Regions from separate parts of the Streptomyces sp. AM6-12 genome, predicted to be linked through region 1. Evidence: predicted binding sites of a transcription regulator. Region 1 holds the regulator's gene; the other holds the start of a gene.
What was found. Region 1 encodes HrcA, which represses chaperone genes, less so after heat shock. Its sites were predicted from a motif close to TTNGCACTCNGNNNNNCNGAGTGCNAA; they were not measured.
Positions count from the first base shown of each region.

Region 2: groL (chaperonin GroEL) is a predicted target of HrcA. The motif match lies at 3,980-4,006, and genes of this name have one in related genera.

Region 1 covers NZ_JBIQWN010000001.1:4,937,101-4,944,097, forward strand. Annotated here, with positions in the region: gene ACE4Q9_RS22375 (SpoIIE family protein phosphatase) at 1-878, shown strand, start outside; gene hemW (radical SAM family heme chaperone HemW) at 951-2,183, shown strand; gene ACE4Q9_RS22385 (Uma2 family endonuclease) at 2,283-2,861, shown strand; gene ACE4Q9_RS22390 (DUF3097 domain-containing protein) at 2,839-3,708, opposite strand; gene ACE4Q9_RS22395 (MBL fold metallo-hydrolase) at 3,777-4,499, opposite strand; gene hrcA (heat-inducible transcriptional repressor HrcA) at 4,673-5,689, shown strand; gene dnaJ (molecular chaperone DnaJ) at 5,690-6,826, shown strand.
Region 2 covers NZ_JBIQWN010000001.1:4,088,461-4,095,457, reverse strand. Annotated here, with positions in the region: gene ACE4Q9_RS18585 (class I SAM-dependent methyltransferase) at 1-155, opposite strand, end outside; gene ACE4Q9_RS18580 (hypothetical protein) at 257-838, shown strand; gene ACE4Q9_RS18575 (NADH:flavin oxidoreductase) at 864-1,991, opposite strand; gene groL (chaperonin GroEL) at 2,195-3,817, opposite strand; gene ACE4Q9_RS18565 (cold-shock protein) at 4,119-4,322, opposite strand; gene ACE4Q9_RS18560 (MoaD/ThiS family protein) at 4,767-5,045, opposite strand; gene thrC (threonine synthase) at 5,042-6,325, opposite strand; SAM riboswitch class I at 6,344-6,489, opposite strand; gene ACE4Q9_RS18550 (glucosyl-3-phosphoglycerate synthase) at 6,652-6,997, shown strand, end outside.

The DNA of each region.
Region 1 (6,997 bases):
GGCTCGCCCGCTTCCCCGACGAGATCACCGGCCTGGTCGAGGACCTGGGCCGCCGGGTGGCCCTCGCCATCGGCGCGGCCCGGCAGTACGCCCGGCAGGCCACCATCAGCGCGGTCCTCCAGCGCGGACTGCTGCCCGGCGCGGTCGCCGAGATCCCCGGCATGAGCAGCGCGCTGGTCTACGAGCCCTGCGACCAGAGCGGCCCCAGCGGCGACTTCTACGACCTGTTCCCGGCGGGCGACGGCCGCTGGTGCTTCGCGATCGGCGACGTCCAGGGCAAGGGCCCGGAGGCGGCGGTCGTGATCGGCCTCGCCCGGCCCTGGCTGCGGCTGCTGGCCCGCGAGGGGTACCGGGTGGCCGACGTCCTCGACCGCCTCAACCAGCTCCTGCTGGACGACGCCATGGAGGCCGCCGACGCCGCGGCGCGCGCCCTGGTCGCCGCCGACGGCCGCGGGGAGGGCCCGCAGACCCGCTTCCTCTCCCTCCTGTACGGCGAGCTGATCCCGTACGACGGCGGGGTCCGCTGCACCCTCGCCTCCGCCGGGCACCCCCTGCCGCTGGTCCTCGGCCCCGACGGGGGCGTGCGCACCGCGGCCCGCCCGCAGACGCTGCTCGGAGTGGTCGAGGACGAGACCTACACCAGCGAGACCCTGGACCTCGGGCCCGGCGAGAGCCTGCTGTGCGTCACCGACGGAGTGACCGAGCGGCGCCGCGGCCCCCACCAGTTCGACGACGCCGACGGCCTCGCCACCGCCCTCGCCTCCTGCACCGGCCTCACCGCCGAGGAGATCGCGGAAAGGATCCGCCACCTGGTCCACACCTTCAGCGAGTCACCCCCGGACGACGACCTGGCCCTGCTGGTGCTCCAGGCGGAGTGAGGGGGCGCCCCGGCCGGGCCCGCCTCCCGGCTCGTCGCTCAGGACCGCGCGGCGGTGCTGGACAATAGGCGTATGCCTTCCGCACTCCCCGACGGTGAGCCCGTACCCGATGACGGTGCGCTGCCCGCGCACGCGCTCGACGGGGCGGGGGAGCGTCCGCTCGGTTTCTATCTGCACGTCCCGTACTGCGCGACCCGCTGCGGGTACTGCGACTTCAACACGTACACCGCGACCGAGCTGCGCGGCACCGGCGGGGTGCTGGCCTCCCGTGACAACTACGCCGAGACGCTCGTCGACGAGGTCCGGCTCGCCCGCAAGGTGCTCGGCGACGACCCCCGGCCGGTGCGCACGGTGTTCGTCGGCGGCGGTACGCCCACGCTGCTGGCGGCCGGCGATCTCGTACGGATGCTGGCGGCGATCCGCGACGAGTTCGGGCTCGCCCCGGACGCCGAGGTCACCACGGAGGCGAACCCCGAGTCGGTCGACCCGGCCTACCTCGCCACCCTCCGCGCAGGCGGTTTCAACCGGATCTCCTTCGGGATGCAGAGCGCGAAGCAGCATGTGCTGAAGATCCTCGACCGCACCCACACCCCCGGCCGCCCCGAGGCGTGCGTGTCGGAGGCCCGTGCGGCGGGCTTCGGGCATGTGAACCTCGACCTGATCTACGGCACTCCGGGCGAGAGCGACGACGACTGGCGGGCCTCCCTCGACGCGGCGATCGGCGCGGGCCCCGACCACGTCAGCGCGTACGCCCTCATCGTGGAGGAGGGCACGCAGCTCGCCCGCCGGATCCGCCGGGGCGAGGTCCCGATGACCGACGACGACGTGCACGCCGACCGCTATCTGATCGCCGAGGAGACCCTCTCCGCCGCCGGCTTCGACTGGTACGAGGTCTCCAACTGGGCCACCTCCGAGGCGGGCCGCTGCCTGCACAACGAGCTGTACTGGCGGGGCGCGGACTGGTGGGGCGCGGGCCCCGGCGCGCACTCCCATGTGGGCGGCGTGCGCTGGTGGAACGTGAAACACCCCGGCGCCTACGCTGCCGCGCTGGCCGGGGGCCGCTCGCCGGGCGCGGGTCGCGAGGTGCTGTCCGCGGAGGACCGCCGGGTCGAGCGCGTCCTCCTGGAACTCCGGCTCCGCGAGGGCGTCCCGCTCTCCCTGCTGAAGGAAACCGGCCTCGCCGCCTCCCGCCGCGCCCTCGCGGACGGTCTCTTCCAGCCCGCCCCCTACACCGAGGGCCGCGCCGCCCTCACCCTGCGGGGCCGGCTGCTGGCGGACGCGGTGGTACGGGACCTGGTGGACTGATCACCCCGGCGAGTGAATCGGTGCGGAACGCCGGTTCGGTCCTTAACCTGATTCCTAGGCTGCTGCCGAAAGGACGCAGCAGATGTGGAGGCCACGGAGATGACCGCTGTGGACGAGCGTGGACTGGCCGAGTGCTTCGACAAGTTCGAGCCTCCCGAGGGCGTCAAGGCTGAGCTTCTCCGGGGGGTAATCATGATGATGGCCAGCCCTGATCTGGTGCACAACCTGATCGCGCTGCACACCCAGCGGCAGATTCCCCTGGAACGGTGGTACCCGATCCAGACCCAGGACGTGGGCATCGCCGGCGAGGACAGCGTGCCCGTCCCGGATCTGGTCGTCGCGGCACCGGACGTACTGCCCGACTCGGGGCACCTGCTGCCGTCAGAGCTGGTCACGGCGGTGGTGGAGATCGTCTCCAAGTCAAGCGCCCACAACGACTACGTGGTCAAGCGTTCGATCTACGCGGCGGGAAGGATCTCCACCTACCTCGTCATCGACCCGATCATGGCGCAGTGCGTCCGGCTGACGAAACCGTCAGGGCAGGGGGAGGACGCCGACTACCTGAGCCAGGAGATCACCAAATTCGGGGATCCGGTCCGGCTGGAGGCCCTGGGGATCGAACTGGACACGAGCGAGTTCGGAACCCTCCCCAACGTCAGGCCCCACCGCTACCCGTGACGAAGTCGATCAGCTCCTCCACCCGGCCGAGCAGCTCCGGTTCCAGGTCCTTGTAGGAGTTCACCCGCTTCAGGATCGCCTGCCACACCGCGCCGGTGTTGTCCGCGGGCCAGCCCAGGGCGCGGCACACGCCCGTCTTCCAGTCCTGGCCGTGGGGCACCCGAGGCCATCCCGCGATCCCCAGCGACGCCGGTTTCACCGCTTCCCAGATGTCGATGTACGGATGGCCCACGACCAGCGCGTGTTCGCTGGTCACCGACCGGGCGATACGGAATTCCTTCGTGCCCGGCACCAGGTGGTCCACGAGGACGCCGAGGCGGGCGTCCGGACCGGGGGCGAAGTCGGCGACGATCGCGGGGAGGTCGTCCACACCCTCCAGGTACTCCACGACCACGCCCTCGATGCGCAGGTCGTCGCCCCAGACCTTCTCGACCAGCTCGGCGTCGTGCCGGCCCTCGACGTAGATGCGCCCGGCGCGGGCCACCCGGGCGCGGGCGCCGGGGACGGCGACGGAACCGGAGGCGGTGCGGGCGGGGCGCGCCGGGCCGGCGAAGGGTCGTACGAGCGTCACCACCCGGCCCTCCAGCAGGAAGCCGCGCGGCTCCAGCGGGAACACCCGGTGCTTGCCGAAGCGGTCCTCCAGCGTCACCGTGCCCGCCTCGCAGCGGATCACCGCCCCGCAGAACCCGGTACCGGGCTCCTCCACGACCAGCCCCGGCTCGGCGGGCACCTCCGGCACCGGCTGGGACTTCTTCCAGGGAGGGGTCAGGTCGGCGGAGTACCGGCGGGAGCGCGGGCCCGAAGGGCCCCCGTTGGAAGGGCGGTGGTGGGAGACGGGTGGGCGCATTCGGATGACGATAGGAGAAGCCGCGGGCGCGCGCTCACGACACGCCGGTAAGGCCGCGCGCGTGCGGCTCAGTTCACGCCGAACCGCGCGGCCAGCGCGTCCCGTTGGCGTCGTACGAACGCCGCGTCGACCACCGCCCCGTGACCGGGCACGTACAGCGCGTCCTCGCCGCCCAGCGCCAGCAGCCGGTCCAGCGCGTCCGGCCAGCGCGAGGGTACGGCGTCCGGGCCCGCCTGGGGCTCCCCGGACTCCTCCACCAGGTCCCCGCAGAACACCACCTCCGGCTCGCCCGGCACCAGAACCACCAGGTCATGAGCGGTATGGCCGGGGCCCACATTGGCCAGCAGCGCCTGGCGGCCACCGCCCAGCTCCAGGGTCCGCTCCCCGGAGACCAGGTGCCGCGGCGGCACCAGCGCCAGCGCCGCCTCCTCGGCCTCGTCCGCGGGCAGCCCGTGGCGGACCGCGTCGTACCGCAGCTCGTCCCGCCCGCGGCGGACCACCCCGTCCGCCCCCACCGCCGCGTACACCTCGGCCCCCGCGAACGCCGGAGTCCCGAAGACATGGTCGAAATGGACATGGGTCAGCGCGAGATGGGTCACACGTCCACCGGCGAGCACCTCGGCCGCGGACCGCAGCCGCGCCCCCTCCGCCAGGCTCGACCCGGCGTCCACCATCAGCGCCGTGTCCGCGCCCAGGACCAGCCCCGCCGTGCAGTCCCAGCCCGGCAGCCGGCACCGCCCCACCCCGGCGGTCAACCGCTCCCAGCCACCCTCTTCCCAAGTCACCGTCATACCGCGACGCTAGCCGCAGGAGCGGTCGCACGGGCACCGACCTTGCCCGGTGCGTACCCCACGGCCGTACACTGGGCCGGGGAACGCTGGCACTCGCATGCGAAGAGTGCCAAGACGGACACAAGAGGGACAGCCTCGCAAGTGAGGGGACGACGTGCTGGAGGTGCGCGCGAATGCTGAGTGAACGCAGGCTTCAGGTACTGCGCGCCATCGTCCAGGACTATGTCGGCACCGAGGAGCCCGTCGGGTCCAAGGCCCTGACCGAGCGGCACAACCTCGGTGTGTCCCCGGCGACCGTGCGCAATGACATGTCGGCCCTGGAGGACGAGGGGTACATCGCGCAGCCGCACACCAGCGCGGGGCGCATCCCCACCGACAAGGGCTACCGGCTGTTCGTCGACAAGCTCGCGGGCGTCAAGCCGATGACCGCGCCCGAGCGCCGCGCGATCCAGAACTTCCTCGACGGCGCCGTCGATCTCGACGACGTCGTGGCGCGTACGGTGCGGCTGCTCGCGCAGCTGACCCGGCAGGTCGCCGTCGTGCAGTACCCGTCCCTGACCCGGTCCACCGTGCGGCACGTGGAGCTGCTGGCGCTCGCCCCGGCGCGCGTGATGCTGGTGCTGATCACGGACACCGGCCGGGTCGAGCAGCGGATGGTCGACTGCCCGGCGCCGTTCGGCGAGGCGTCCCTCGCGGACCTGCGCGCGCGGCTCAACAGCCGGGTCGCCGGCCGCCGGTTCGCGGACGTGCCGAAGCTGGTCGAGGACCTGCCGGACGCCTTCGAACACGAGGATCGCGGTACGGTCTCCACGGTGCTCTCCACCCTTCTGGAGACACTGGTCGAGGAGAACGAGGAGCGGCTGATGATCGGCGGCACCGCCAATCTCACCCGCTTCGGACATGATTTCCCCCTCACGATCCGGCCCGTCCTGGAGGCCCTGGAGGAGCAGGTCGTGCTCCTCAAGCTCCTCGGCGAGGCGAAGGATCCGGGCATGACCGTGCGCATCGGGCACGAGATCGCCCACGAAGGACTCAACTCAACCTCCGTGGTGTCGGTGGGCTACGGTTCGGGCGGCGAGGCGGTTGCCAAGCTCGGCGTGGTCGGACCGACCCGCATGGACTATCCGGGAACGATGGGAGCGGTACGCGCAGTGGCACGGTACGTCGGACAGATCCTGGCGGAGTCGTAAGTGGCCACGGACTACTACGCCGTTCTCGGCGTGCGCCGCGACGCGTCGCAGGATGAGATCAAGAAGGCGTTCCGTCGGCTCGCGCGCGAGCTGCACCCGGACGTCAACCCCGATCCGAAGACCCAGGAGCGGTTCAAGGAGATCAACGCCGCTTACGAGGTGCTGTCGGACCCGCAGAAGAAGCAGGTCTACGACCTCGGCGGCGACCCCCTCTCGCAGTCCGGCGGCGCCGGCGCGGGCGGCTTCGGGGCCGGTGGCTTCGGCAACTTCTCCGACATCATGGACGCGTTCTTCGGCACGGCGTCGCAGCGCGGACCGCGCTCGCGCACCCGGCGCGGCCAGGACGCGATGATCCGGATCGAGGTCGAGCTGGACGAGGCGGCCTTCGGGACGACCAAGGACATCCAGGTCGACACCGCGGTCGTCTGCAACACCTGCAACGGCGAGGGCGCGGCTCCGGGCACGTCGGCGCAGACCTGCGACATGTGCCGCGGCCGCGGTGAGGTCTCGCAGGTCACCCGGTCCTTCCTGGGCCAGGTCATGACCTCGCGGCCGTGCCCCCAGTGCCAGGGCTTCGGGACCGTGGTGCCCACGCCGTGCCCGGAGTGCGCCGGTGACGGGCGGGTCCGCTCGCGGCGCACGCTGACCGTGAAGATCCCGGCCGGTGTCGACAACGGCACCCGGATCCAGCTCGCCGGCGAGGGCGAGGTCGGCCCCGGCGGCGGTCCGGCCGGTGACCTGTACGTGGAGATCCACGAGCTGCCGCACCCGCGCTTCCAGCGCCGCGGCGACGATCTGCACTGCACGGTGACGATCCCGATGACCGCGGCCGCCCTCGGCACCAAGGTGCCGCTGGAGACGCTGGACGGCATGGAGGAGATCGACATCCGGCCCGGCACCCAGTCCGGGCAGTCGATCCCGCTGCACAACCGGGGCGTCACGCATCTGCGGGGCGGCGGCCGGGGCGACCTGATCGTGCACGTCGAGGTGCAGACGCCGACGAAGCTCGATCCCGAGCAGGAGCGGCTGCTGCGCGAGCTGGCCAAGCTGCGCGGCGAGGAGCGCCCGCAGGGCCAGTTCCAGCCGGGTCAGCAGGGGCTGTTCTCGCGGCTGAAGGACGCGTTCAACGGCCGCTGAGCCTCCGGCCGTGCCAGGCCTGCCGTGGCGACCTCCGACCGGGGGCTGCCACGGCGCCTGGCCCGGCTTTTGACCGGGGGCTGTCGCGGCACCTCCGTCGCGGCTGTCGGCCGAGGCTGTCGCAACACCCCCGTCGCGGTTTCTGATCAGGGGTTGTCGCGGCGCCTGGCC
Region 2 (6,997 bases), 850 kb from region 1:
AGTTCCCCGGCGCCGCACCCCACGTCCAGCGCCCGGCCGAACCGCGGGGGCAACTGCCGTAGCAGCCACGGGTGATAGTGGGCGTTGTGATCCCAGGGGTGGGCGTCGTTGAACCGGCGGAGCCTTTCGGTCAGCCGCCCCGGTGAGGTCGCCATGGCCCCATCCCACCACAGCCTGCCCGGCCGCCCGGCGGCATCCTGGACACTGGGGAGCGAGAACGCGCCAGGAACTCGTCTACGGACCGGAACCCACCACCATGAATCACGCCCAGCTGACCGCCCTAGGCCGAGCGCTCCGGCTGCTCGGGGAGCACGGGGAGGCGTTGACCGCCGACACTCCGGACGGGCGGCTCCAGGAGATCAGGACGGATCTGCGCAGGGCGCTGGACCTGCTGGAGGAGAGCGTCGGGACGAACGCGCCCGCCACCCGGTGCGCCGAGCACCCGCACGGCCCGGTGGACGAGAGCGCCCCCGATCTGTGCCTGCTGTGCGAGACGCGGCGCCGGGCCGCCCGCCGCTCCGAGTACGGGGGCCGGCCGAGCCCGGCCGGGCCGGCGGCCACCGCGCCCTCGCGCTACGGCGTCCGGGGCGACCGCCCGCAGCCCCAGCAGCGCTGGCTGCCGGAGCTGTGGAACGGCCAGGAGTGGCAGCTGTGCGGGACCCCCCGCCGGGACCGCCGGGAGGCCGAGGCGTACCTCGCCGCCCAGCGGCGCGGGGCGCGGCCCGCGATGGCGTACCGGCTGGTGCACGAGTTCACCGACTACGAGGTGCTCCGCGTGTGGGGCACCCCGGTACGCGTCGACATCGAGCCGCTGAACGGCAACATCGGCGGGATCTGAACCCCCGGCCGCGCGATCCGGGCCCTCAGCTGAGGGTCTTCAGCGACGCCGCGTCGTACGGCGCCAGCTCCGACACCCGGCCCGCGAGCACCTTCGCCGCCCACTCGGGGTCCTGGAGCAGCGCCCGCCCGACCGCGACCATGTCGAACTCCTCGGCCTCCAGCCGGTCGAGCAGGTCGTCGATGCCCTGCACCGGGGAGCCCTGGCCGGCGAACGCGCCGGTGAAGTCGCCGTCGAGGCCGACCGAGCCGACGCTGATGGTCTGCTTGCCGGTGAGCTTCTTCGTCCAGCCCGCGAGGTTGAGGTCGGAGCCCTCGAACTCGGGGAGCCAGTAGCGGCGGGTGGAGGCGTGGAAGACGTCGACGCCGGCCGCGGCGAGCGGGGTCAGGACCGCCTCCAGCTCCTGCGGGGTCTCGGCGAGCCGGGCGGTGTAGTCCTGCTGCTTCCACTGCGAGTAGCGGAAGAGGATCGGGAAGCCGGCCGAGACCCGCTCGCGGACCGCGGCGACGATCTCCGCGGCGAACTTGGTGCGGGCCACCGGGTCGCCGCCGTACGCGTCGGTGCGACGGTTGGTGCCCTCCCACAGGAACTGGTCGAGGAGGTAGCCGTGGGCGCCGTGCAGTTCCACGCCGTCGAAGCCGATGCGCTCGGCGTCCGCGGCGGCCTGGGCGAACGCGGCGATGACGTCGTCCAGGTCCTGCTGGGTCATGGCCTTGCCGGTGGGCTCGGCGCCCGCGGTGACCAGACCGGAGGGGCCCATCGCGGGGGCGGCCGGGAAGGGGGCGTCGCCGTCCTTGCGGACCATGCCGATGTGCCACAGCTGCGGGACGATGGTGCCGCCCGCCGCGTGCACGTCCTCGGCGACCTTCGCCCAGCCCGCCAGCTGCTCCTCGCCGTGGAACCGCGGCACCCGGTCGCTCTGGCCGGCCGACTCGTGGCCGACGTAGGTGCCCTCGGTGACGATCAGGCCGACGCCCGCGGCGGCGCGCCGGGAGTAGTACGAGCGCACGTCCTCGCCGGGGATGCCGCCCGGCGAGAACATCCGGGTCATCGGGGCCATCACGATCCGGTTGGGGACGGTGAGGCCGCCCAGGGTGATGGGGCGGGAGAGTACCTGGGCCGCGCGGGAGGCGGGCTGCGTGTCGACGGTCACGTGAGGGCTCCTCGGAAAGCTGCTGACCGGGCGGTATGTGAATGCGCATTGTTGCAGACGCTTAAGTAACTCACTCGGTGCGGGCCGGCATTCCCGCCCCCGGCAGCCGTCGTCTGTGACCCCGGACACGCCCGAGGGCGGCACCCCCTGTCCCTGACAGGAAGTGCCGCCCTCGGTAAGGACTTTGATCAACCGGAGGTCGATCAGAAGTCCATGTCACCGCCCGGCATGCCGCCCGGAGCGGCCGCGGCGGCCTTCTCCGGCTTGTCGGCGATGACGGCCTCGGTGGTGAGGAACAGCGCGGCGATGGAGGCGGCGTTCTGCAGCGCGGAACGGGTCACCTTCGCCGGGTCGATGATGCCCTCGGCGACCAGGTCGACGTACTCGCCGGTCGCGGCGTTCAGGCCGTGGCCCGGAGTCAGGTTGCGCACCTTCTCCACCACGACACCGCCCTCGAGGCCGGCGTTGACGGCGATCTGCTTCAGCGGGGCCTCCAGGGCGATGCGCACGGCGTTGGCGCCGGTCGCCTCGTCACCCTCCAGCTCCAGCTTCTCGAAGACCTGGGAGGCCTGGAGCAGGGCCACGCCACCACCGGCGACGATGCCCTCCTCGACGGCCGCCTTGGCGTTGCGCACGGCGTCCTCGATGCGGTGCTTGCGCTCCTTGAGCTCCACCTCGGTGGCGGCACCGGCCTTGATGACCGCGACGCCGCCCGCGAGCTTGGCCAGGCGCTCCTGGAGCTTCTCGCGGTCGTAGTCCGAGTCGCTGTTCTCGATCTCGGCGCGGATCTGGTTCACCCGGCCGTTGACCTGCTCGGAGGAGCCGGCACCGTCGACGATGGTGGTCTCGTCCTTGGTGATGACGACCTTGCGGGCGCGGCCCAGGAGGTCCAGGGTCGCGTTCTCCAGCTTGAGGCCGACCTCCTCGGAGATGACCTCGCCGCCCGTGAGGATGGCGATGTCGCCGAGCATGGCCTTGCGGCGGTCGCCGAAGCCCGGAGCCTTGACCGCGACGGACTTGAAGGTGCCGCGGATCTTGTTGACGACCAGGGTCGACAGGGCCTCGCCCTCGACGTCCTCGGCGATGATCAGCAGCGGCTTGCCCGACTGCATGACCTTCTCCAGGAGCGGGAGCAGGTCCTTGACGGAGCTGATCTTGGAGTTCGCGATGAGGATGTACGGGTCCTCGAGCGACGCCTCCATGCGCTCCATGTCGGTTGCGAAGTAGGCGGAGATGTAGCCCTTGTCGAAGCGCATGCCCTCGGTGAGCTCGAGCTCCAGACCGAAGGTGTTGCTCTCCTCGACGGTGATGACGCCTTCCTTGCCGACCTTGTCCATCGCCTCGGCGATGAGCTCGCCGATCTGGGTGTCGGCGGCGGAGATGGACGCGGTGGAGGCGATCTGCTCCTTGGTCTCGACGTCCTTCGCCTGCTCGAGCAGGGCGGCGGAGACGGCCTCGACGGCCTTCTCGATACCGCGCTTCAGAGCCATCGGGTTGGCACCGGCGGCGACGTTGCGCAGGCCTTCCTTGACCAGGGCCTGGGCGAGCACGGTCGCGGTGGTCGTACCGTCACCGGCGACGTCGTCCGTCTTCTTGGCGACTTCCTTGACCAGCTCGGCGCCGATCTTCTCGTACGGGTCCTCGAGCTCGATCTCCTTGGCGATGGAGACACCATCGTTGGTGATCGTGGGGGCGCCCCACTTCTTCTCGAGGACGACGTTGCGACCCTTGGGGCCGAGCGTCACCTTGACGGCGTCCGCGAGCTGGTTCATGCCGCGCTCGAGGCCGCGCCGCGCCTCCTCGTCGAACGCGATGATCTTGGCCATGTGAAGTGGTCCCTCCAGGACTGGGGGTGATTCCTTCGGACCGCGCCCGCGCCCGCGACGGACGGCTCGCCGGCCTGTGGTTCCTTGCCCCACGTGGCCCGCGGACCTCACCGACCCGGTCCTTCGTTGTCACTCTCACCTTCAGAGTGCTAACGCCAATGATTAGCACTCGGCATGCCCGAGTGCAAGCGCCCCGGGCGCCACGGCGGGCGGGTCAGCCGGGGGCGAACACCGTCCGGGGCCGGGCACGCCGAAGGGCCCGCACCCTGTGCGAGGTGCGGGCCCTTCGGTGGAGAAACGTTCAGACGGCGACGCGAACCATGTCGGCCTGCGGACCCTTCTGGCCCTGCGAGATCTCGAACTCGACTCGCTGGCCCTCCTCCAGGGTGCGGTAGCCGTCCATCTGAATGGCGCTGTAATGGACGAAGACGTCCGCACCACCGTCGACCGCGATGAAGCCGTACCCCTTCTCCGCGTTGAACCACTTGACGGTGCCCTGAGCCATGCCTAACTCCCCTATTACTGGCCCTTGCACAGATCCGCACTTCGCGGATCCGGGTCAGACCTCGCCCCCCAATGCGTCGGGGGCGTGCGCCGGAACGCGTCGACCGCGGCTGAATGTATCTGTCCAACTGCCCTCTGCAACAGGTCAATTGGACGAGAAATCTGGACGAGAACGATCCGGAATGTAGGGAGAAATCATCAGAATTCAGGGCAAGTCGGGCCCCATAAAAGTCACAAAAGCCGCGGAAAGCCCGTGCATATTGGCTGCTTCTTATCGGGCCCGCGGAGGAGAATCGAGGGCTAACCCTCGATCAACTCAGGGCGCCTTCCCCAACTGTACCGCGCTCAATCACGCAGAATTGCCCCCTCCGCTTCTCTCACGGAGAGGGCAATCCGACGTACCTTCGGTGACCGTCATTACCGAAGGTAACGTCCGGTCGTCCGGTCAGCAGCCGCCGGCCACCGCCGGGATGATGGAGACGCCCGCGCCGTCCGGGGTGGAGGTCTGCAGGCCCTGCTCGAAACGCACGTCGTCGTCGTTGACGTACACGTTCACGAACCGGCGCAGCCTGCCCTGGTCGTCCAGGACACGGGCGGCGATGCCGGTGTGGTTCTTCTCCAGGTCCTCGATGACCTCGGCGAGGGTCGCGCCCTCGGCGGCCACCTCGGACCGCCCGCCGGTGTAGGTGCGCAGGATGGTGGGGATGCGAACGGTCACGCTCATGCGAGGCCAGCCTCTCGGAAGGAGTCCAGGGTCGGGCGGATGGTGGCGGTCAGGCCGGTGCCGGCCACCGCGTCGAGGGTCTTGAGGCCGTCGCCGGTGTTCAGGACGACGGTGGTCTTCGCCGGGTCGAGCACCCCGCTCTCGATCAGCTTCTTCGTGACGCCGACGGTCACGCCGCCCGCCGTCTCGGCGAAGATGCCCTCGGTGCGGGCCAGCAGCTTGATCGCGGCCACGATCTGCTCGTCCGTCACGTCCTCCACCGCGCCGCCGGTGCGCCGGGCGATGTCCAGGACGTAGGGCCCGTCGGCCGGGTTGCCGATCGCGAGGGACTTGGCGATGGTGTCCGGCTTCTGGGGCCGGACCACGTCGTGGCCCGCCTTGAAGGCCGTGGACACCGGCGAGCACCCCTCCGCCTGGGCCCCGAAGATCTTGTACGGCCTGTCCTCGACCAGTCCGAGTTCGATCAGCTCCCGCAGCCCCTTGTCGATCTTGGTGAGCTGGGAGCCGGAGGCGATCGGGACCACGATCTGGTCGGGCAGCCGCCAGCCGAGCTGCTCGCAGATCTCGTACGCCAGGGTCTTGGAGCCCTCGGCGTAGTACGGCCGCAGGTTCACGTTGACGAAGCCCCAGCCCTCGCCGGCCGGGTCGCCGATCAGCTCGGAGCAGAAGCGGTTCACGTCGTCGTAGTTGCCCTCGATGCCGACGAGTTCACCGCCGTAGACCGCGGCCATGACGACCTTGCCCTGCTCCAGGTCGTGCGGGATGAACACGCAGGAGCGCAGGCCCGCGCGGGCGGCGGCGGCGCCGACGGCGCCCGCGAGGTTGCCGGTGGAGGAGCAGGACAGGGTGGTGAAGCCGAAGGCGCGGGCCGCCTCCAGGGCCTGGGCGACCACCCGGTCCTTGAAGGAGTGGGTCGGGTTGCCGGAGTCGTCCTTGACGTACAGACCGCCGGTGACGCCGAGTTCGCGGGCCAGGTTGTCGGCCTTGACCAGCTTGGTCCAGCCGGGGTGGAGGTTCGGCTTGCCGGCCACGTCGGCCGGGACCGGCAGCAGCGGGGCGTAGCGCCAGATGCTGGCGGGGCCGTCCTCGATCCGCTTGCGGAGTTCCCCGGTGTCGTAGCCGGAGAAGTCGTAGGCGATCTCCAGCGGGCCGAAGCACTCCTCGCAGGCGAAGACCGGGCCGAGCGGGACGCGGTGGCCGCATTCGCGACAGCTGAGGGCGGCGGCGGGGCCGAGGTCGACGGTGGAGGTACCGGAGGTGGCAACTGTCTGCACAGCCATGAGAGGCGAGGCCCTTTCTCCTCATCTTCCTCACGACGCACTTCGCCGTGAGACGGATTTGGCACCTTCCCTAGCCGGGAGCCTCGCTGCTATGAGAACGAGAAGCGGCTGGAGGGTTGCCGGGGCTTCATCGGGCCGTGTCCCTCTGCCCCTCTGGATGAGCGGTATTCGATTGTGTCCGCACTGCTGCGGCATGTCCGCACGCGACCCCCGACATGCGATGGTCATCGGCGTTGCTCAAGACTGTAACCGAAGGCCTGGAGAGTTGAGATAGTCGTCCGTACCGCGAGACGAGACCGCGAGGCGAGCGTGAGGAGCCGGGGACCGTGCTGGAAGAAGTCGAGCGCTGGATGGGCAACCGCTCCTGGTCCGTGCGCGACCGTCCCTCGCACCAGGTCCTCGCCGCGAAGCAGCGCACCGGCCAGACCATCAGCGTGGTGCTGCCCGCCCTCGACGAGGAGGAGACGGTCGGCGAGATCGTCGCGGTGATCCGGCGCGATCTGATGGAGCGGGTGCCGCTCGTCGACGAGGTCCTGGTGATCGACTCGGGCTCCGCCGACCGCACCTCCGAGGTCGCCGCCGCGGCGGGCGCGCGGGTGGTGCACCGGGACGCGATCCTGCCCCGGATACCGGCCGTGCCGGGCAAGGGCGAGGTGCTGTGGCGCTCGCTGC